2 regions of the Mesorhizobium sp. M0019 genome follow, and region 1 is predicted to be linked to the other one. Evidence: riboswitches for the same ligand, from Rfam matches in the RefSeq annotation. Region 1 holds a riboswitch; the other holds the start of a gene.
What was found. Region 1 has a riboswitch for S-adenosylmethionine ahead of NKK47_RS12405 (O-succinylhomoserine sulfhydrylase). Riboswitches for the same ligand answer to the same signal wherever they lie in the genome.
Positions count from the first base shown of each region.

Region 1 (10,297 bases):
CAGCTCTGCGATCAGCACGGACTGCTCCTGATTTTCGACGAGGTCCAATGCGGCGTCGGCCGCACCGGAAAGCTGTTCGCGCATGAATGGGCGGGTGTCACACCCGACCTCATGGCGGTGGCCAAAGGCATCGGCGGCGGCTTCCCGATGGGTGCCTGCCTCGCCACCGACGAGGCAGCGGTCGGCATGACCGCCGGCGTGCACGGCACCACCTTCGGCGGCAATCCGCTGGCAATGGCGGTCGGCAACGCCGTGCTCGACGTGGTGCTGGAAGACGGCTTTCTCGAAGACGTCCGGCGCAAGGCACTGCTGTTGAAGCAGGGGCTCGCTGGCGTCGCCGACGAATTTCCGGATGTTATCGAAAGCATCAGGGGCACCGGCCTGATGCTCGGGCTTAAATGCGCGATGCCCAACACCAAGGTTACGGTGGCACTGCGTGACCAGCATCTCTTGACGGTTCCGGCCGGCGACAACGTTATCCGCCTGCTACCGCCTCTCACCGTCACCGACGCCGAGATCCACGAAGCGCTCGAGCGCATTCGTGCCGGCGCCAAGAGCCTGGCAGATGCCATCGTCGCTGCCGCTGCGAAGTAATCCTGGAATTCCTGATGTCCCTTCGCCATTTCACCGATCTTTCCGCCGTTTCCGAAGGCGATCTGCGCTTCATGCTCGACGACGCAGCGGTGCGAAAGGCAAGGCTCAAGGCCGGCGAACGCAGCAAGCCGCTCGAAGGCAAGGTGCTGGCGATGATCTTCGACAAGCCGTCGACGCGCACGCGCGTGTCGTTCGACGTCGGTATGCGGCAGTTGGGTGGCGAGACGATCATGCTGACCGGCACCGAGATGCAGCTTGGCCGCTCGGAGACCATTGCCGACACGGCCAAGGTGCTGTCGCGCTATGTCGATGCCATCATGATCCGCACCACCTCGCATGACCGGCTGCTGGAACTGACGGAAAACGCTACGGTCCCCGTCATCAACGGGCTGACCGACGAGACCCATCCCTGCCAGCTGATGGCCGACATCATGACCTTCGAAGAGCACCGCGGTCCGGTGGCCGGTAAAACGATCGCCTGGACCGGCGACGGCAACAACGTGCTGCATTCGCTGCTGGAGGCATCCGCGCGGTTCCATTTCAAGCTGAACGTCGCCGTGCCCGAGGGCAGCGAACCGGCCCAGAAGCATGTCGACTGGTCGAAAGCCAATGGCGGCAAGCTGAAATTCACCCGTTCGCCCGAGGAGGCCGTTCACGAGGCCGACTGCATCGTCACCGACTGCTGGGTGTCGATGGGCCAGGAGCACCGTGCCCGCGGCCACAATGTCTTCCTGCCCTATCAGGTCAATGCGGCACTGATGGCGAAAGCCAAGCCGGACGCGCTGTTCATGCACTGTCTACCGGCGCATCGCGGTGAGGAGGTTACCGACGAGGTCATCGACGGACCGCATTCGGTGGTGTTCGATGAGGCCGAGAACCGGCTCCATGCCCAGAAGGCGGTCCTGGCCTGGTGCCTGGGCGCTTGATACGAGCCGCGGTGATCCGGGCCGGCCTGATCTGCGCCGCCTTGATCTGGGCCGCCTTGATCCGGGAGTTGGTGGTGCCTATCTCAGGCGCACCACGCAAATCGAGCGCGTCTCGTCGCATGCGCCCCGGAGGGCGGCATCGCCGCGCCCCGGAGCTTTGTCATGTTGGAAACTCATCAATTGGCTGAACATAAACCCAAGCTCGGCGAATTCGGCTACGCCGGCGACGACCATGTCGTGCCGTTCGAGGTCGGCCCGCTCGACGTGCGCGGTCGCACCGTCCAGCTCGGGCCGATGCTCGATGCTATTCTGAGCCGCCACGACTATCCCGAGCCGGTCGCCCGGCTCCTGGCTGAAGCCTGTGTGTTGACGGTATTGCTCGGAACTTCGCTGAAGTTCGAGGGCAAGTTCATTCTGCAGACCCGCACCGACGGGCCGGTCGACATGCTGGTCGCGGATTTCTCCACGCCGCAAGCGCTGCGCGCTTATGCCCGCTTCGATGCCGACCGGCTGCAGGCTTTGACTTCTGCCGGCGAGACGTCACCGCAGACGCTGCTCGGCAGCGGCGTCCTGGCGCTGACCATCGACCAGGGCGCGCACACACAACGCTACCAGGGCATCGTCCAGCTCGACGGCGTCACACTGGAACATGCCGCACGCACCTATTTCCGCCAGTCGGAGCAGATTCCGACCGACCTCCGGCTTTCGGTTGCCAAGCTTCTGACGCCCGGCGTCGGCGGTGCCCGCGAGCAATGGCGGGCCGGTGGCCTGCTGGCACAATTCCTGCCGCAGTCGGCGGAGCGCATGCGCGTACCCGACCTTCCCGGTGGCGACGGCGATCCGCGTGAGGAAATCCACGACCCGACCGACAATTCCTGGCAGGAGCTGCTGGCGCTGCTTGGTACTATTGAACCGACCGAGCTGATCGATCCGACGATCGGCGCCGAACGGCTGCTTTACCGGCTTTTCCACGAGCATGGCGTCCGCGTGTTCGGCGGGGTGCCGGTCGCCGACCAATGCTCATGCTCGAGGGAGAAGATCCACGGCATCCTCGAAGGCTTTTCCGCCGAGGAGATCAGGGACAGCACCGAGGATGGCAGCATTCACGTCGCCTGCGAATTCTGCTCGAAGCAATATGACTTCGACCCGGCGGAGTTTGCAGCGGCCGGATGACGGCCGTCAATTGATGGTGCGCCGCATTCCCGGCAAGTCGAGCGAGAAGGCGGGGATGGCGACGTCGAACGTCTCGCCCCGCTTGTTGCGCATGGTGTAGTGCCCGACCATGATGCCGGACGGCGTCGAGAGCGGGCATCCAGACGTATACTGATAGCTGTCGCCGGGGTTGAGTCCGGGTTGCTCGCCGACGACCCCGGGGCCGCGCACTTCCTCGACCTTGCCGGTGCCGTCGGTAATGTGCCAGTAGCGCGACAGAAGCTGCACGAACTCATCCGACTGATTGTCGATGGTCACCTGATATCCCCAGACATAACGGTTTTGCGGCGGGTCGGAGTGATCCTCCAGATAGAACGGCCTGACCTGCACTTCGATGTTGCGGGTGACGGCGCTGTACATAAACTGCTCCAAAGCAATGTAGATGGAACTTCGACGCTCAGCGCAGTTTGATCAACGATGCGCGTCATCTTCTTGCCCGACTCGAGGGCAGGTGCCGAAAAACAATGTCATTTAAGTGACACATGACAATGATGGTGTGCAGGCTTGTGCCGGGCGACTCAGCGTTCTGTCGAATTGTTGAAAACGGCCGTCATGCGGCCGGCACTTCTGGAGTGACCAGATCTCGATGGAACCGACATTCGCAGCCGCCCTCCTTTCCATAGCCCTCCTTCTTTCAAATCTCGCCAGCATCCTGTTAGCTTCGCTGAAGCTGAAGCGACCAGGCAGGATCGCACCGCCCGCGGCCAACGCGCCGCCGGTATCGATCGTCATCCCGGCGCGCGGCGTCGAGCCGTTTGCCGAAGAGACGCTGGAGCGCGCCTTCTCACTCGACTGGGCGCGCTACGAACTCATCTTCTGCGTTGCCCATGCCGACGACCCGGTGGTCAAGCCGATCACCGCCGCAATGGCGCGCTTTCCAGCTATTCGCGCCCGCCTTCTAGTCGGTGACGACCGCATCAGCGGCAATCCAAAACTCAACAATTGCGTGAAGGGTTGGGAAGCGGCGCATTATAGCTGGGTCATCCTTGCCGATTCCAACGTGCTTATGCCGAGCGACTACGTCCAGCACCTGATGGCGGCGTGGCGGCACGACACCGGCCTCGTCTGCTCGACGCCGATCGGCTCGCGGCCGGACGGCTTCTGGGGGGAGGTCGAATGCACCTTTCTCAACACGCTGCAGGCACGCTGGCAGTACGCCGGAGAGGCGCTCGGCCTCGGCTTCGCGCAGGGCAAGAGCATGTTGTGGAATAAGCCGATGCTCGACGCCAATGGCGGCATCTGCGCGCTTGCTGCCGAGATCGCCGAAGACGCCGCCGCGACCAAGCTGGTCAACGGGTTCGGACTGCGGGTCAATCTTGTCGCCTCGCCCTTCGAACAGCCGCTCGGCCGGCGCACGTTTGGCGAGATCTGGTCGCGGCAGGCGCGCTGGGCGCGGCTGCGCCGCGTCACCTTCGCGCTGTTCTTCGCCCCCGAGATCCTGATCGGCGCAGCGCCGCCGCTGGTGCTTGCGCTGATCGCGGCGGCTGACGCCGGCGTCAGCCTGCCGGCAACCGCCATCGCCGTGCTGGTCGCGGCCTACCTGCCGGAATGCGCCTTGGCCTCGGCCAAGGGATGGCACCTGTCGCTGCGCACCATCCTGGCGATGATGGCGCGAGACCTGATGCTTCCCGCCATTTGGGCGCGCGGATGGCTGAGCGGCGCCGTCGACTGGCGCGGCAATGTGATGACTATCCAGACCAAGGCCGTCGCAGAGCTGGAAGAGACCCCGTCCGGCGCCTGATCGGCGCGTCCCCGCTCGCCTCTATTCGGCCAGCCCTTATCCGGCAACTCTCAGTGCCTGCTCGATGTCTTCGAGCAGGTCGTCGGCGTCCTCAAGGCCAACTGACAGCCTGAGCGTTCCCGGTCCGATGCCGAGCTCGGCGCGGGCCTCATCGGTCAAGTTCTTGTGCGTCGTCGTCGCCGGATGGGTGATCAGGCTCTTGGCGTCGCCGAGATTGTTGGAAATCAGCACGACCTCGAGTGCGTTCTGGAAGGCAAAGGCCGCCTGCTTGCCGCCCTTCACATCGAGGCAAATCAGCGTCGAGCCGCCCGACATCTGCTTCTGGACCACGGCCGCTTGCGGGTGGTCGGCGCGGCCGGGATAGATGACGCGGGCGATTTGCGGGCGCTCGGCCAGGAAATCCGCGATGCGGCCGGCACTTTCCGTCTGCTGGCGTACGCGTAGCGGCAGCGTCTCCAGGCCTTTCAGCAGCGTCCAGGCATTGAAGGGCGAGAGGCTTGGGCCGGTGTGGCGGAAATAGTCATGCAGGTTCTCGTCGATCCATTTCTTGTCCGACAGAACGATGCCGCCAAGACAGCGCCCCTGGCCGTCAATATGCTTCGTGGCCGAATAGACGACGATGTGGGCGCCAAGCTGCAGGGGTTTCTGCTGCAAGGGCGTAGCGAAGACATTGTCGACGATCAGCCTGGCGCCGATCGAATTGGCAAGTGCCGCGACGGCGGCAATGTCGACTACCTCCAGCGTTGGATTGGTAGGGCTTTCCAGGAAAAACAGTTTGGTGTTGGGCTTGACCGCCTTTTCCCAATTGGCGATGTCGGTGCCGTCGACCAGCGTTGCCTCAATGCCGTATTTCGGCGCCAGCGTCTCGACCACCCAGCGGCAGGAGCCGAACAGCGCGCGCGCCGCCACGATATGGTCGCCCGCCTTGGCGCTGCACAGCAGTGCTGCCGTCACCGCCGCCATGCCGGATGCCGTGGCGCGCGCGTCCTCGGCTCCTTCCAGCGCGCACATGCGTTTCTCAAACATGTCGACCGTCGGATTGGCATAGCGCGAATAGATGAAGCCCGGCTCCTCGCCCTTGAAGCGGGCCTCCGCCGCTTGCGCCGTCTCGTAGACATAGCCTTGGGTGAGATACATCGCCTCGGAGGTCTCGCCGAAGCCGGAACGCAGCGTCCCGGCATGCACGAGTGCGGTCTGAGGCTTCCAGTCGCGCTTCTTGGTCATCATTCCATCCAAACACCAAAATTGGTCCAAACAACAAAAAACCGGTCGCGAAAGTCGCAACCGGTCCATATGGCCTTGCGGCCCGACGGTCCTTTAGCGACTTGTTTAACGTGGCTGCAAGCCGACCGGCCAAATCACCACGGGATAACGAGCTTTAGACCCGCGCCACGCTTGCGTCAATTGCCGGCATGATTAAGAGGGTTGTACCAAGCAGGTGCCAAAGGCGTCCTGCGACAGAACAAGACCTCGCCCGGCGTTCGAACGGAGCCAGACCCTTGCGGCAGACAGGCATTCTTCCCGATCAGGATATTTCCGCGCTGTTCCAGACGGGCGCGCTGAAATCGCCGCGCACGCTCGATGCCGATCAGATCCAGCCGGCCAGCCTTGACCTCAGGCTCGGCGACAAGGCCTGGCGGGTGCGCGCTTCCTTCTTGCCCGGCCCGGACCACAGGGTTGTCGACAAGCTCGACCGGCTGAAGCTGCACGAGATCAACCTCGCCGAAGGTGCCGTGCTGGAAACCGGCTGCGTCTACATCGTGCCGCTGCTCGAAAACCTGGCGCTGCCCGCCCATATTTCCGCCTCCGCCAACCCGAAAAGCTCGACCGGACGGCTCGATATCTTCACCCGGGTAATGACCGACCGTGGCCACGAGTTCGACAAGATCGCCGCCGGCTATGAAGGCCCGCTCTATCTGGAGGTCAGCCCGCGCACTTTCCCGATCGTCGTGCGGACCGGCTCGCGGCTGTCGCAGATCAGGTTCCGCACCGGCAATGCGCTCTTGTCGGAAAGCGAGCTGCACGAGTTGCACCGCGCCGAGATGCTGGTCGCCACCGAACCGCCCAACATCTCAGGCGGCGGCATCGCGCTGTCGATCGATCTCGACGGCGACAAGGACGGGCTGGTCGGCTATCGCGGCAAGCACCACACCGGCCTGGTCGACGTCGACAAGCGCGCCGCGCAGGATGTGGTCGATTTCTGGGAGCCGCTCTACAAGAGCGGTGCCGGCGAGCTGGTGCTCGATCCGGACGAATTCTATATTCTGGTGTCGCGCGAGGCGGTGCATGTGCCGCCACTCTACGCCGCCGAAATGACGCCTTTCGACCCGCTGGTCGGCGAATTCCGCGTCCACTATGCCGGCTTCTTCGATCCGGGTTTCGGCCATTCGGCGTCGGGCGGCACCGGCAGCCGGGCGGTGCTCGAGGTGCGTAGCCACGAAGTGCCGTTCATCCTCGATCACGGCCAGATCGTTGGACGGTTGGTCTACGAGCACATGCTGAAACGGCCGCGGGCGCTCTACGGCACAGATCTAGGCTCGAACTATCAGGCGCAGGGTCTGAAATTGTCCAAGCATTTCCGCGCCGCGCGCTGAGCTTGTTCGCAATTCCGTCAGCCGCGAAACAGATATTCTTTCGCGGCGCCAAGGCAGCCATGAAACTGACCGATAAAGAGCAGTTCTCGCACTGCCAATCGCTTCTTCCCCCAAAATCCTCTGGTTTGCTTCTCGTCGTCAAGTGAGGCGCTTGAGCTGGACTGCAAGGGGAACAACTGCTTGTCGATACATCCCAGCACATGGGCTCTGGCGGAGTCGACACCGCAGGCTCTGCCATTGTCGTTCAGTCTGTCAGCGCGGAGTGCGGACGTCATGCGATCCGCGTTGCGCATCAGAAAGCTCACTTGCGATTTCGAATAGCCGGTGGCCAGAAGCCGGTTAGTCATCGACATCCGGGCCTCGCGATAGGATTTTGCGCTGCATTGTCCGGCGCTGTAAGCCGCTGGGGAGAAATAGGCGAGGAACAGGACTAAACTTACGAACACAGTGCCAATCCGCAGGCCGTTCATTTCTCGCCCCTGAATTATGTCACCAGTTTACAACGCCTTCACCGCCACCTTCACCGGCTGCTCGATTTCAAGCGGGTTGCGCAAAGGCAGGCCGAAATCCTGCGCCTCGATTTCGAATACGTCGCCGGCCTCGGTCCTGATGCCGTCGGCGAAGGACAGCGTCGCCGTGCCGAACATGTGCACATGCACGTCGCCCGGCTGGCGGAAGGCCGAGTATTTGAAGTGGTGATGCTCGAGATTGCCAATGGTGTGCGACATGTTCGCCTCGCCCGACAGGAACGGCTTTTCCCAAAGCAGCTTGCCGTCGCGCAGGATGCGTGAAGCGCCGCGGATGTCGGACGGCAGGTCGCCGATCAGGATCTCCGGCCCGAACGAGGCGTTGCGCAGCTTGGAATGGGCGAGGAAGAGGTAGTTCACACGCTCGGTGACGTGGTCGGAAAACTCGTTCGACAGGGTGAAGCCGACACGGAACGGGGCGCCGTCGTCACCGATCACATAGATGCCGGCAATTTCCGGCTCCTCGCCGGCATCCTGAGCGAAGGCGGGCGACATAAGCGCCGCCCCGGGCGCTACTGCCATGGTGCCGTTGCCCTTGTAGAACCATTCCGGCTGCACGCCGGTCTGGCCTTTCGCCGGCTTGCCGCCCTCAAGCCCCATGCGGAACATCTTCATGGAATCGGTCAGCTGTTCCTCGCCGTCCGTGCTGAGCTTCTTGTGCATGGAATCGCGGGTCGCGGCGGAGCCGAGATGCGTCAGCCCGGTGCCGGTGAGATGGAGATGCGCCGGATCGGGATGGTTGATCGGCGACAGCAGCCGGCCCTTCTTGTAGGCTGCGTCGAGATCGACGGTTTCGCCGAAGCCCTTGCGCTCGATCAGGGCGACAAGCCCGCTGCCGGTACGCGCGGCTTCCATCGCCAGCGAATAGACGCTGCGGGCGCCGTTGATGACGCGGGTCTTGCCGCCGTTGCGGGCAACGACGCGGATCGTCTCGGCGTCGTCGAGGATTTGTGAGATCAGCATGGTAACCCTCTCTGAATTGTGGGCTGGCCTGCCCTTTCTCGGCAAACCCTGCCCCGCGCGGCCCGGACCCTGTCCGCGCCTCGGTTGAAATTCTTCGTCCGGATTGCGCTCGCGGATCAGGTCCCTCGGGGGGGACTTCTTTGCGCCGCCCGGCAGCGCCGCGATGTGACCCGTATGCCTCCTGGTTGCCTCTCAAGCCTTGTTCTTGTTGTAGACGTCGAAGACGACGGCGCCGAGCAGCACCAGGCCTTTGACCACCTGCTGCCAATCGACATTGACGCCCATGATCGACATGCCGTTGTTCATGACGCCCATGATGAAGCCGCCGACCACCGCGCCGATCACCTGGCCGACGCCGCCCATCGCCGAAGCGCCACCGATGAACACCGCGGCGATGACGTCGAGCTCGCTGCCGAGGCCGGCCGCCGGCACAGCCTGCCCCAGGCGCGCTGCGATAATCAGGCCGCCGAGTGCCGACAGCACGCCCATATTGACGAACACCATCAACGTCAGCCGTTCGGTCTTGATGCCCGATAGCTGGGCTGCCTTGGCATTGCCGCCCATCGCATAGATGCGACGGCCGATCGTCATGCGTTTGGTAACGAAGACGAACAACGCGATCAGCACGCCCATCACCATGAGAACGATGGGGAGGCCCCTATAGGTGGCGAATTGGTAGACGAGAAACAGCGCCAGCGCGCTGATCACCAGGGTCTTGACGACGAACAGCGAGAAGGGCTCGGCTTCGTAGCCATGCTTTTCGCGGGTGCGCCGTGCCCTGAGCCCGAAATAGGCATAGGCGAGCACGGCGACGAGGCCGATCACGATCGTCGTCAGGTGCAGCGTCAGGCCGCTGCCGACAATGGTTTTGCCGGCGGCGTTCACGGTTGGCGGTATCAGCGTCAATGGGCCGATCAGGTCCGGAATGAAGCCGGAACTGAGCGCCTTGAAGCCGACGGGAAGCGGCCCTACGGAAGACCCGCCACCCAGCAGCGCCTGGCAGATGCCGCGGAAGATCAGCATGCCCGCCAGCGTGACGATAAAGCTCGGTATTCGGTGATAGGCAATCCAGTAGCCTTGTGCCGCGCCGATCGCACCACCGACGATCAGGCAGATGATCGACACCACCAGCGGATTGCTCAATGGGCCAAGCGGCCAGATGACCATCATCATCGCCGCCAGTGCGCCGATGAAGCCGGCGACGGAGCCGACGCTGAGATCGATGTGACCCGAAACGATCACCAGAAGCATGCCCAGCGCCATCACGATGATGAAGCTGTTCTGCTGCACGAGATTGCTGAGGTTCACCGGCTTGAACAGCGTTCCGGACGTGGTGAACTGGAAGAACACCATGATTGCGATCAACGCCAGCACCAACCCGTATTCGCGCAGGTTGGTGACCAGCGCCGAGACGGCAATGCGAGGTCCCTGTTGTAGATCCTGGGCAACGCCGGTCTGCGGCCCGGGAGCGCTTTCGGTGCTCATGATGCTTTTCCTTCTCCGCGGACGATGGCGCGCATTATCTTTTCCTGGCTGGCGTCGCTTGCCGCCATTTCGCCGACGATGCGTCCTTCGTTCATGACGTAGATGCGGTCGGTGATGCCGAGCAGTTCGGGCATTTCCGACGAGATGACGATGATTGCCTTACCCTCGGAGGCGAGACGCGCGATGATCGTATAGATTTCATACTTGGCGCCGACGTCGATACCGCGTGTCGGCTCGTCGAGGATCAGCACTTCC
Region 1 is NZ_JAMYVK010000013.1:103,117-113,413, forward strand. It holds gene NKK47_RS12380 (aspartate aminotransferase family protein) at 1-594, shown strand, start outside; gene argF (ornithine carbamoyltransferase) at 609-1,520, shown strand; gene NKK47_RS12390 (Hsp33 family molecular chaperone) at 1,683-2,693, shown strand; gene apaG (Co2+/Mg2+ efflux facilitator ApaG/CorD) at 2,700-3,092, opposite strand; gene NKK47_RS12400 (glycosyltransferase) at 3,319-4,473, shown strand; gene NKK47_RS12405 (O-succinylhomoserine sulfhydrylase) at 4,510-5,700, opposite strand; SAM riboswitch at 5,771-5,848, opposite strand; gene NKK47_RS12410 (2'-deoxycytidine 5'-triphosphate deaminase) at 5,973-7,067, shown strand; gene NKK47_RS12415 (hypothetical protein) at 7,085-7,537, opposite strand; gene araD1 (AraD1 family protein) at 7,565-8,557, opposite strand; gene mmsB (multiple monosaccharide ABC transporter permease) at 8,750-10,042, opposite strand; gene mmsA (multiple monosaccharide ABC transporter ATP-binding protein) at 10,039-10,297, opposite strand, start outside.

Region 2 (10,297 bases), on a different contig from region 1:
CACAAAACCGCGACCCGCCGCGCCGTGTCGGGCTTCAAGACGCTGTCCCGAATTTCCAAACCAGTACCCTCTGAGGAAACAATCTGGCAAGTTTAGCACATAGATTGTCAAATCTGCCAATTCAGACCTTTGCCGGCCGGCCATAGGTTCCGCGGCGCCGACGCAAATCTCGGCACGGTCTGGCCAAGCCCGGACTGTTTGCCCCGGATCGTTTGTTGTGGAGACCGGAATGAAAGCAATTGTATTTGACGCCATCGGTTCGCCGCGCGACGTGCTCTACATGGACGACCTGCCGATGCCGCGCATCGGCGACGGCGAGGTGCTGGTCAGGATGGTCTCGGCCTCGATCAATCCGGGCGACTTCCTGTTTATCCAGAACCTCTATCCCGAACCGAAGAAGCCGCATTTTCCCCGGCAGGTCGCAGGAAACCATGGCGCCGGCATCGTCGAAGCCGTCGGCGCGAACGTCTTGCTGGAACCGGGCACGCTTGTCGCATTCAGCTATTATGGCAGCTGGGCCGAGTACGCGGCCATTCCCGCCGAATGGCTGATCCCGTTGCCTGCCGGCTATCCGGTCGAACGCGCCGGGCAGATGGTGAACCCCATTACCGCGTGGGATCTGCTGGTGGATTCCCGTGTGCGGCCTGGCCAGTGGCTGGCTGTCACGGCCGGCTATTCGTCGATTTCGACAATGGTGATGCAGTTCGCCCAACGACGCGGTATCAACGTCATCGCGCTGGTGCGGCACTCGCACCAAAGCTTCGATCTGAAGACGCTTGGCGCCGCCGCCATTCTTGACCTTTCTGACTTGAAGGCAAGTATCCGGGAAGCGGTGATGGATATCACCGGTGGCGCCGGATTGAACGGGATTATCGACAATGTCGGCGGACCTGTCAGCGGCGAATTGATCCGCACCCTGGCGCTCGGCGGGCAGATGGTGATCAATGGCGGCATGAGTGCCGAGCGCTTCGAACTGCACAATTTCGATGTGTTGCTGAGCGGCGTCGAGATCAGGGCGAATATCTATCGCTATTTCTTTTCGCCGCCGGCCGAAGCCGACCGGCCTGTGCTACGCGAGGTTATCGACACCTTCGGCCAGCCCGGCTTCCACGTTCCTGTCGGCGGTCTCCACGCGCTGACCGAGTTCAAGCTTGCCGTGGCAAACAGCCTGGATCGCGCCGATCTTGGAAAACAGATTTTCAGGATGTAGCCCAGACCACCGAAAACATCATGGTCAACGATAAAAGAAGCTACGTCGCGATCCGTCTTGTCACCTCTTCCAGCCAGTGGTCGCTGATACCCAGTGCTTCAAGGTGCTCCAGCGTGCTGAGCACGTAGTCCTCATTCCTCCCCGACTGGCCGACGGCGCCGCGAACGACGGTCGCCGCCTCGGCCGGGTCGAGCGCACCGGCATATTGCTCATGGCTGCGGTCCACGACATAGGCGATGGCTTCGACCGTCCCGCTCCCATCCGTTTCACTCTTGTCGAGGCGAACGCTGAGCACACGTTCGAGATAGACGTTGGTGACCAGCTCGCGTTCGCGCAGATAGGTAATGACCTCGTTGCGCAGCTCGCCTGGAACCCGGAACGCCAGCCCGATGCAGGAGCCTCCGCGGTCGAGGCCGAGCACCAGGCCCGGCCGTTCGCGCGTGCCGCGATGCACGAAAGAATAGACGCAGAGCGAACGGCGGTAGCCATGCAGGCGCGCGCGCCGCGTCTCGACATGCGCGAATCCCGGTCGCCAAATCAGTGAGCCGTAGCCAAAAACCCAAAAATCGCCCATATCGCCAAGCCTGATTGTGACGACCACCTCACCGGTGGTGTTTCAGTCCGTCTGCCTATTGGTGCCGCAAGCGACAGCCCACCCGTGCCACCCCGCGTTAACGAAAGCCGCAGCATGACGTCAAGTGACGAGCGCCCGCCGCCCAGCCAACGTCGCCGCCTGTTGTGGCTTGCCGCTTTCATTCTCGTGCTGTTCGGCATCTACAGCGCGGGCTGGTTCTACCTGGCGGACCTGGTCGAGAGCGCAACCAAAAAGGCGGTCGCCGACCTCGACGACAAAGGCATCAAGGCCGACTGCGCCAATCTCGCGGTCAGCGGCTATCCCTTCAGCTTCACCGTTTCCTGCGACAGCCTGGCTTACGAGGACGACAGCCGCAACGTCGCGGCATCGACAGGCAAGATCAACGCCGCCACGCAGATCACGCGGCTTCTGTCGCCTGCCGCCGAGCTCAGGGGGCCGCTCAGGACCTCAGTTCCCGGCATGACCCCGCTCTGGATCGACTGGGATGATCTGCGGGCCGACATGAAGCTGTCCTGGCCGCTGCCGAGGCGCCTCTCGCTGCAGGCAGAAGGCCTGTCCGGCCAGACCGATCCGGCAGACGACACCGATCCCGTCTCGCTGTTCAGCGCCGGAACCGCCACCGGACAATTGCGCCCAAACGGCCCGGACATCGACTATGCCGGCAATTTCACCGATCTTGAAATCGACGCGGCGGCCATCGACGGGCGCGTCTTGCCGCCGCTCGACGGCAGCGGCGACCTGACGCTGAAGAACGGCGTCACGCTGATCAAGGCAAATCCGAAGAGCCTGCGCGGCCAGGCGGCCGAAATCCACAAGCTCGATCTGTCGTCCGGAACTGCGCGCATCACCGTTTCCGGACCGCTGTCGGTCGATGACGACGGTCTCATAAATGCCGACCTGACGATCAGGCTCAATGATCCAAAGGCCGTGGCGGCAATCCTCGCCACCGCCATCCCCGAGCAGAAGAAACAGATCCAAACCGGCTTTGCCGGACTGGCGCTGCTCGGCAACCAGCCGTCGATGCCGCTGAAGATCGTCAGGGGCAAGGCCTCGCTCGGCTTCATCCCGCTCGGCAAGATCAAGCCGCTCGACTAGAGCAACTCCAGGAAAAGTGTGAAACGGTTTTCCGTCCGGAATTGCGCAAAAACAAAGAGATAGAGCGGTTCGGCGTTTCTGTGAAACGATGAACCGCTGTAAGCCGGGCCGGCCTGCGATCGGCCTGCCGCGGCTTATCCCTTCGGCGGGTGTTCGACTGCCTGGCGGCCGAAATCCGGTACGTCGATGTCCTGGCCGGCCTCGATGATCGAGCGGCGGACGGCGCGGGTGCGGGTGAACAGGTCGAACAGTTTTTCGCCGTCGCCCCAGCGGATCGCCCGCTGCAGCGAGGACAGATCCTCGGAAAACCGCGCCAGCATTTCGAGAATGGCGTCCTTGTTGTGCAGGCAGACGTCGCGCCACATGGTCGGGTCGGACGCCGCGAGACGGGTGAAGTCGCGAAAGCCGGAAGCCGAGTATTTGATGACCTCGGACTTGGTCACCGACTCCAGATCGTCGGCGGTACCGACGATGTTATAGGCGATGATGTGCGGCAAGTGCGAAACGATGGCCAGCGTCATGTCGTGATGCTGCGGGTCCATCGTGTCGATGTTGGAGCCGCAGCGGCGCCAGAATTCCGAGAGCTTTTCCAGTGCTGCGGGATCGGTGCCGGGCAGCGGCGTGAAAATGCACCAGCGGTTCTCGAACAGTTCGGCAAAACCGGCGTCCGGTCCCGATTTTTCGGTGCCGGCCAAAGGATGGCCAGGGATGAAGTGCACGCCATCAGGCACGTGCGGCTGCATCTGCGCGATCACCGACGCCTTGGTCGAGCCGACATCGGTGAGGATGGCGCCCTTCTCCAGCGCCGGCGCGATCTCTGCGGCGACCGTGCCTGAAGAGCCGACCGGCACCGAAACGATAACCAGATCAGCATCGCGAACCGCCTCTTTCGCATCCGTCGTATAGGTGTCGCCAAGGCCGAGTTGGCTCGCGCGTGCCAGCGTCGCGTCGCTGCGCGTCGAAATCGCGACTTGGCCGGCGAGTCCCTCGCGGCGGATGACGCGGGCCAGCGACGAGCCGATCAGGCCGATGCCGACCAGCGCGATCTTTTCGAACATCGGTGAGGTCATGGTGTTCTAGCTTTTCAGGAATGTCGCGAGTGCTGCGACAACGCCGCGATTGGCCTCTTCGGTGCCGATGCTCATGCGCAGCGCGTTCGGAAAACCGTAGCCGGAAACGCGCCGCAATATGTAGCCGCGTGCACTGAGGTAGTCGTCGGCGGCCGCCGCCGAATGCTTTTTGTCCTCGGGAAAGTGGATGAGGATGAAATTGCCGACGCTCGGCGTCACCCGCAGCCCGAGCCCGCTTAGTTGCTCGCTCAGCCAGGCTAGCCAGGTCTCGTTGTGCGCGACGCTGCGTTCGATATGGGCGCGGTCGTGGATCGCCGCGATGCCGGCCTCGATCGCCGTCGCATTGACGTTGAAAGGCCCGCGCACGCGGTTGATCGCGTCGATGACGTGCATTGGCGCATACATCCAGCCGATCCGCGCCCCGCCCAGGCCCAATTTGGAGAAAGTGCGGGTCATGACCACGTTTTCCGCGCTGCCCACCAACTCGACGCCGGCTTCATAATCGTTGCGCCGGACATATTCGGCGTAAGCTGCATCCAGCACCAGAAGCACGTTTCGCGGCAGGCCGGCATGCAGGCGGCGCACCTCCTGGAACGGCACGTAGGTGCCGGTTGGATTGTTTGGATTGGCAAGGAAGATGATCCGGGTAGCCGGCGTCACCGCAGCGACGATCGCATGGATGTCGGCGCGTTCATCGGTCTCCTTGACCGTTACCGGGACGGCACCGGCCGACTGTATGTAGATCTTGTAGACCATGAAGCCGTGTTCGGTGATGATGGCTTCGTCGCCGGGTGCGAGATAGGTCTGCGCCAGCAGGCCCAGAATCTCGTCGGAGCCGTTGGAGCAGACGATGTTCGCCGGGTTGAGCCCGTGCACCTCGGCGATCGCTTCCCTCAGGCGCCTGGCGCTGCCGTCGGGATAGACCGCGAGCTTGTCGGCGACCGCGCGCGCGGCCTCTATCGCCTTTGGCGAAGGACCGAGCGGGTTCTCGTTCGCCGACAATTTATGGACCTTGGCGACACCTTCAGGCGCCGCGCTCTTGCCGGGCACATAGGCTTCGATGTCCATGATGCCGGCGCGGGGCGTTGGACGTGTCTGATCCGGTGTCTGGCTCATTCCATGAAATCCGTCGAGGATGCCTCCATCGGGAGGCCGCAGCGGAAATACAAGCCGTGGCCCGGAATGTCGAGGGGCGGCAATTCGGGATCAAGAACTTGCCGTTGACGAACCCACGCGCGAGTCATAGAAGAGCATCGACAGTTCCGTGGTGATTTGGCCGGTCGGCTTGCAGCCACGTTAAACAACTTGCTAAAGGGCCGTTTGCATCTTGTAACCGGCTTTGCGAAGGCATGGCCGGTTTTTTGTTGCCCGGGCTGGCTGTTGCCCAGACCGGCGGACAACGGAAGGCCGGGCAAGGAGATGTAATGGTCGCTTTGCGCGCTCGAAAAACCAACAACGAGGCCGACCAGCCGTCGAGCCCGGTGTTGCGTTTCGGCGCCGACAAGCCGCTCAAGCTCGACGCCGGCACGCTGCTGTCGCCGTTCCAGATCGCCTACCAGACCTATGGCACGCTCAACGATGCGCGCTCCAACGCCATCCTCGTCTGCCATGCGCTGACCGGCGACCAGCACGTCGCCAACACTAATCCGGTGACCGGCAAGCCGGGCTGGTGGGAAGTGCTGATCGGTCCCGGCAAGATCATCGATACCGACCGTTTCTTCGTCATCTCGTCAAACGTCATCGGCGGCTGTCTCGGCTCCACCGGCCCCGCCTCGACCAATCCCGCCACCGCCAAGCCCTACGGGCTCGACCTGCCGATCATCACCATCCGCGACATGGTGCGGGCGCAGTTGATGCTGGTCGAGCATTTCGGCATCGAACAGCTGTTCAGCGTGCTGGGCGGCTCGATGGGCGGCATGCAGGTGCTGCAATGGGCCTCCAGCTATCCGGAGCGCGTCTTCTCGGCGTTGCCGATCGCCACCGGTGCCCGCCATTCCTCGCAGAACATCGCTTTCCACGAGGTCGGCAGGCAGGCAGTGATGGCCGACCCGGACTGGCATGGCGGCAAATATTTCGAGCATGGCAAGCGGCCGGAAAAGGGGCTGGCGGTGGCGCGCATGGCCGCCCACATCACCTATCTGTCGGAAGCAGCGCTGCACCGCAAGTTCGGCCGCAACCTGCAGGACCGCGAAGCGCTGACCTTCGGCTTCGATGCCGACTTCCAGATCGAGAGCTATCTGCGCCATCAGGGCATGACCTTCGTCGATCGCTTCGATGCCAACTCCTATCTCTACATGACGCGGGCGATGGATTATTTCGATCTCGCCGCCGACCATGGCGGCCGGCTGGCCGATGCCTTCGCCGGCACCAAGACGCGCTTCTGCCTGGTTTCGTTCACTAGCGATTGGCTGTTCCCGACCGAGGAGAGCCGCTCGGTCGTGCACGCGCTGAACGCGGCCGGCGCCTCGGTATCGTTCGTCGAGATCGAGACCGACCGCGGCCACGACGCCTTCCTGCTCGACGAACCGGAACTGTTCGCCGCCATCAAGGGCTTCATCGCCTCGGCCGCGCGGGCGAGAGGGCTCGGCGCATGACCCCGAAAAGTTGCGGATTGTTCGGATCAGGACCATGTGCCGAGCAAGAGCCGAAGGCATGAGCGTCAACCGCGCCCAGCGCGTCGACCTCGAAGTCGTCGCCGATCTCATCCCGCCGCAGTCGCGGGTGCTGGACGTCGGTTCCGGCGACGGCCTGCTGCTCGAATTGCTGCAGGAGACCAAGAAGGTCGATGGCCGCGGGCTGGAACTGTCGCAGCGCGGCGTCAACGAATGCGTGGCGCGCGGCCTGTCGGTTATTCAAGGCGATGCCGACAAGGATCTCCAATTCTATCCCGACAAGGGCTTCGACTTCGTCGTTCTGTCGCAGACCTTGCAGGCGACCCGCAATCCGAAGCTGGTGCTCGACGAACTGCTCCGGATCGGCAACCGCGCCATCGTCTCATTCCCGAATTTCGGCCACTGGCGGGTGCGCCTTTCGCTGCTCTTCAACGGCCGCATGCCGGTGACCAAGGACCTGCCCTATTCCTGGTACGACACGCCCAACATCCATTTCTGCACCATTCGCGACTTCGTCAATCTGTGCGACGAGCTTGGCGCGACAGTGGAAAAGGCAACCGCGCTCGACGCCAACGGCCAGCGGATCGGTTTCTCCATGCCTTGGTGGTTCTGGAACTTTTTCGGCCAGCAAGCGGTATTCCTGCTGAAACGATAGGTTTGACAGGCAGAAGCAACGAACCTCAGACCTGCGCAAGAAACCATATTTTCAATTTTCAATCCAATGAAGTTGCCCGGCATTCTTTGTTGCTTTAACAGGTCTCAAACGGGTTGGTTTGGGGGAAGCAATGAAGACGTTAGTATTAGCAATAGCTTTGATGTCGGCCACTTTGATTTCCGGATGCACGACGTCGAAGACCGATTTCCAGAATGGACAAGTCGCGTTGAGCGGCAGCCCGGCGCTGAAACGGCAGGCGATCCAGCGGTGCATGACCAAATTCAAGATGCGGTTCGGCAAGGTTGAAAGGGCAAACCTCGCCGCGCTCATGAACGTCCCGGATGCCGGATTGGAACACACGTTCTGCACGCGATTGATGAACGGCTTCGCGAACGGGAGGATCAACTACTCGGATTACCTGGCTGCATTGTCGCACGGCGACATGTCCAACGCGATCAAGGTGCTGCAGGGGCGGTGAAGCTGCCAATGCAGACGCGATCCAAATTCGGTGCCGCCAGATAGATGGCGGCACCATAGACGCCGGTTGTACCCGATCATTCCCCCTATTCAAGCACGTCCGTGGCCTTGTGCGGGTGCTGGACGCCGTCGACGAAGACCACGTCGGACTGGGAATTGCCGGTACGCAGCGGCAATATCTCCTGATAGGCGGGCGAGTCGTACCATGCACGTGCCTGCTGCCGGTTGGGAAACTCGATGACTATGAGATAGCCCGGCCAGGTGTTTTCAACGACTTCCACCTCGCCTCCGTGCACCACGAAGCGGCCGCCAAACGGTTCCAGCGTTTCATCGATCTTGTGCAGGTACTCGACGATCTGCGGCCCCGGCGTGACCTGGCGCATATGGGCGACGGCATAGGCGGTCGTGGCGTATCTCCTTGTGGTCGAAGGCCGGACAACCGGCTTGATGGGAGCAGTTTGCCGAGACGTAATGCGCTGGTCGATTACCCCAGAGGTAATGACACTGAATACAAAAACGAAGCGCGGCTGCCGTCACCTGAAAGATATTTCCGCCTGGCACCGATGATTTCCACCCACCTGCGCTGTCCTTATCGATGAGCGCGCCTGGATGGTCCGGCGGCCGGGAACGAGAGGTGATCCATGGGATCGTTGCAAAATCAGAATGTCGTCGTCGTCGGAGGCAGCCGTGGTGTCGGCCGCTCGATCGCGGAGGCGGCTCTCAAGGAGAAAGCGACGGTGCTGGCCGTTGCCCGCGGAAAACAGGCCCTGGCGCAATTTGCCTGGGAGGTCTCGGGCGTGAAGACGCTCGCGGTCGATGCTACGGTGGACTCCGCCCCGGATAAGGTCTTCGCCGCGCTTGAGCCGGACGTGCTGGTGATCTGCGCAGGTGCGCTGGCGCCTTCTGCGCCGGTGCATGAACAGAACTGGAAGGCGTTCTCGGCAAATTGGGACACGGACGTCAAGGCGTCGTTCCTGTTTTGCCGGGCCGCTCTGCGGCGTCCGCTCAAGCCGGGGACCCGGATCGTTCTGATCTCCAGCGGCGCGGCCTTGACCGGCGGACCACCGAACGCCGGCGGCTATGCCGGCGCAAAACGCATGCAGATGTTCCTGGCCGGTCATAGCCAGAAGGAGGCCGACCGGCTTGGCCTCGGCCTGCGCTTCATGGCGCTCGCGCCGATGCGCATCATGCCGGAAACCGGCGTGGGCAAGGCCGGCGTCGACAGCATAGCGGCCTATATGGGCATCCAGCCGGCGGACTTCAACGCCGCCATGACCGACATGCAAACGCCGGCCGATGTCGGACGGGCGGTGGTCGCACTCGCCACCGGCCAGCCGCAAGGCAGTTCCTTCATGGTGAGCGGCAGCGGGCTTGCCCCGGCCGCCTGAGGGGCGCGTAATGCAACGCTCGCTCGTAACCGCACAAGCCACATGACAGACGCTCAACCACCTCTGGAACCATCACGCCAGCCGATCCTCGATCGGCTGGCCTTCGAGAGGGTCACGGCCGCGCATCGCCGCGAGCTCAAGCTGCATTGTTATCGCATGATGGGTTCGCTGCACGAGGCCGACGACCTCGTCCAGGACACGTTGCTTCGCGCCTGGCGCGCAAGATCAGAGTTCGACGGGCGAGGTTCGGTTCGCGGTTGGCTCTACATGATCGCCACCAACGCTTGCCTCAACGCCATCAAGGCGAGGTCGAGGGCGCGTCGCATTCTCCGGGAACCCGGACGGCCGCCCTCGCACGGGGCGGCCATAGGCGGGCCGGTAGCCGACATCGCCTGGCTGGAGCCCTACCCCGACGCCGAGCTTCCAGACATTGCCGGCAGCGAGCCAGGTCCGGAAGCCCGTTACGAGAGCCGCGAGGCCGTCCAGCTCGCCTTCGTCGCGGCGATCCAGGATCTGCCGCCCAGGCAGCGCGCCGCGCTGCTGCTTGCCGACGTCCTCGGATGGTCGGCCGTCGAGACGGCGCGTTTGCTGGGCGGATCGACGGCTTCGATCAACAGCGCGTTGCAGCGCGCCCGCGCAACCCTTGCAGCGCGCTATCCTCAGGGACGGCCGGCCAGCCGATCACGGCCCAGCCCCGAAGAAGGCCTGCTGCTCGAACGCTACATGCAGGCTTGGCAGGCCGCCAATCTCGACAGCTTGATCGAGCTGCTGCGTGAGGACGCCATCTATACCATGCCGCCTTGGCGTGAATGGTATCAAGGCCGCGAAGCGATCCGCGGTTTCTTCGAGACCGTCTGGCCGAGGTTTGGCGGCTTTCGCACGCTGGCCACCCGTGCCAATGCCCAGCCGGCGGTCGGGGTTTATTCCCGCAGCCACGACGGCCCTGAATGGCGGGCCCATTCCCTGCATGTGTTCGACGCAGCCGAGGGCGGGATCGCTTCCTTGACGATCTTCATAGGGCCGCTCGGGCCATCTCTGTTCCCGGCCTTCGGCCTGCCACCAGCTTAGCTTACCCCTGGGCCAGCCTTATCGGTCGAGTTCCGGGAAATATGGGTCCGAGAAAAACCTTCGGTCGCGCTCGCCTTGCAGGCAGTCGATCGGTGCGTCGATGCGGATCGTCCTCGGATCCACCTTG
Region 2 is NZ_JAMYVK010000015.1:102,101-112,397, forward strand. It holds gene NKK47_RS13720 (quinone oxidoreductase family protein) at 230-1,210, shown strand; gene NKK47_RS13725 (gamma-glutamylcyclotransferase) at 1,251-1,784, opposite strand; gene NKK47_RS13730 (DUF2125 domain-containing protein) at 1,899-2,900, shown strand; gene NKK47_RS13735 (prephenate/arogenate dehydrogenase family protein) at 3,035-3,970, opposite strand; gene hisC (histidinol-phosphate transaminase) at 3,977-5,086, opposite strand; SAM riboswitch at 5,225-5,302, shown strand; gene metX (homoserine O-acetyltransferase MetX) at 5,395-6,564, shown strand; gene metW (methionine biosynthesis protein MetW) at 6,623-7,237, shown strand; gene NKK47_RS13755 (hypothetical protein) at 7,289-7,510, opposite strand; gene NKK47_RS13760 (hypothetical protein) at 7,509-7,715, shown strand; gene NKK47_RS13765 (DUF1330 domain-containing protein) at 7,801-8,163, opposite strand; gene NKK47_RS13770 (SDR family NAD(P)-dependent oxidoreductase) at 8,356-9,102, shown strand; gene NKK47_RS13775 (RNA polymerase subunit sigma-70) at 9,145-10,170, shown strand; gene NKK47_RS13780 (DUF1194 domain-containing protein) at 10,189-10,297, opposite strand, start outside.
Region 2: linked by a shared signal. The riboswitch ahead of metX (homoserine O-acetyltransferase MetX) and the one ahead of NKK47_RS12405 (O-succinylhomoserine sulfhydrylase) in region 1 are both predicted to bind S-adenosylmethionine.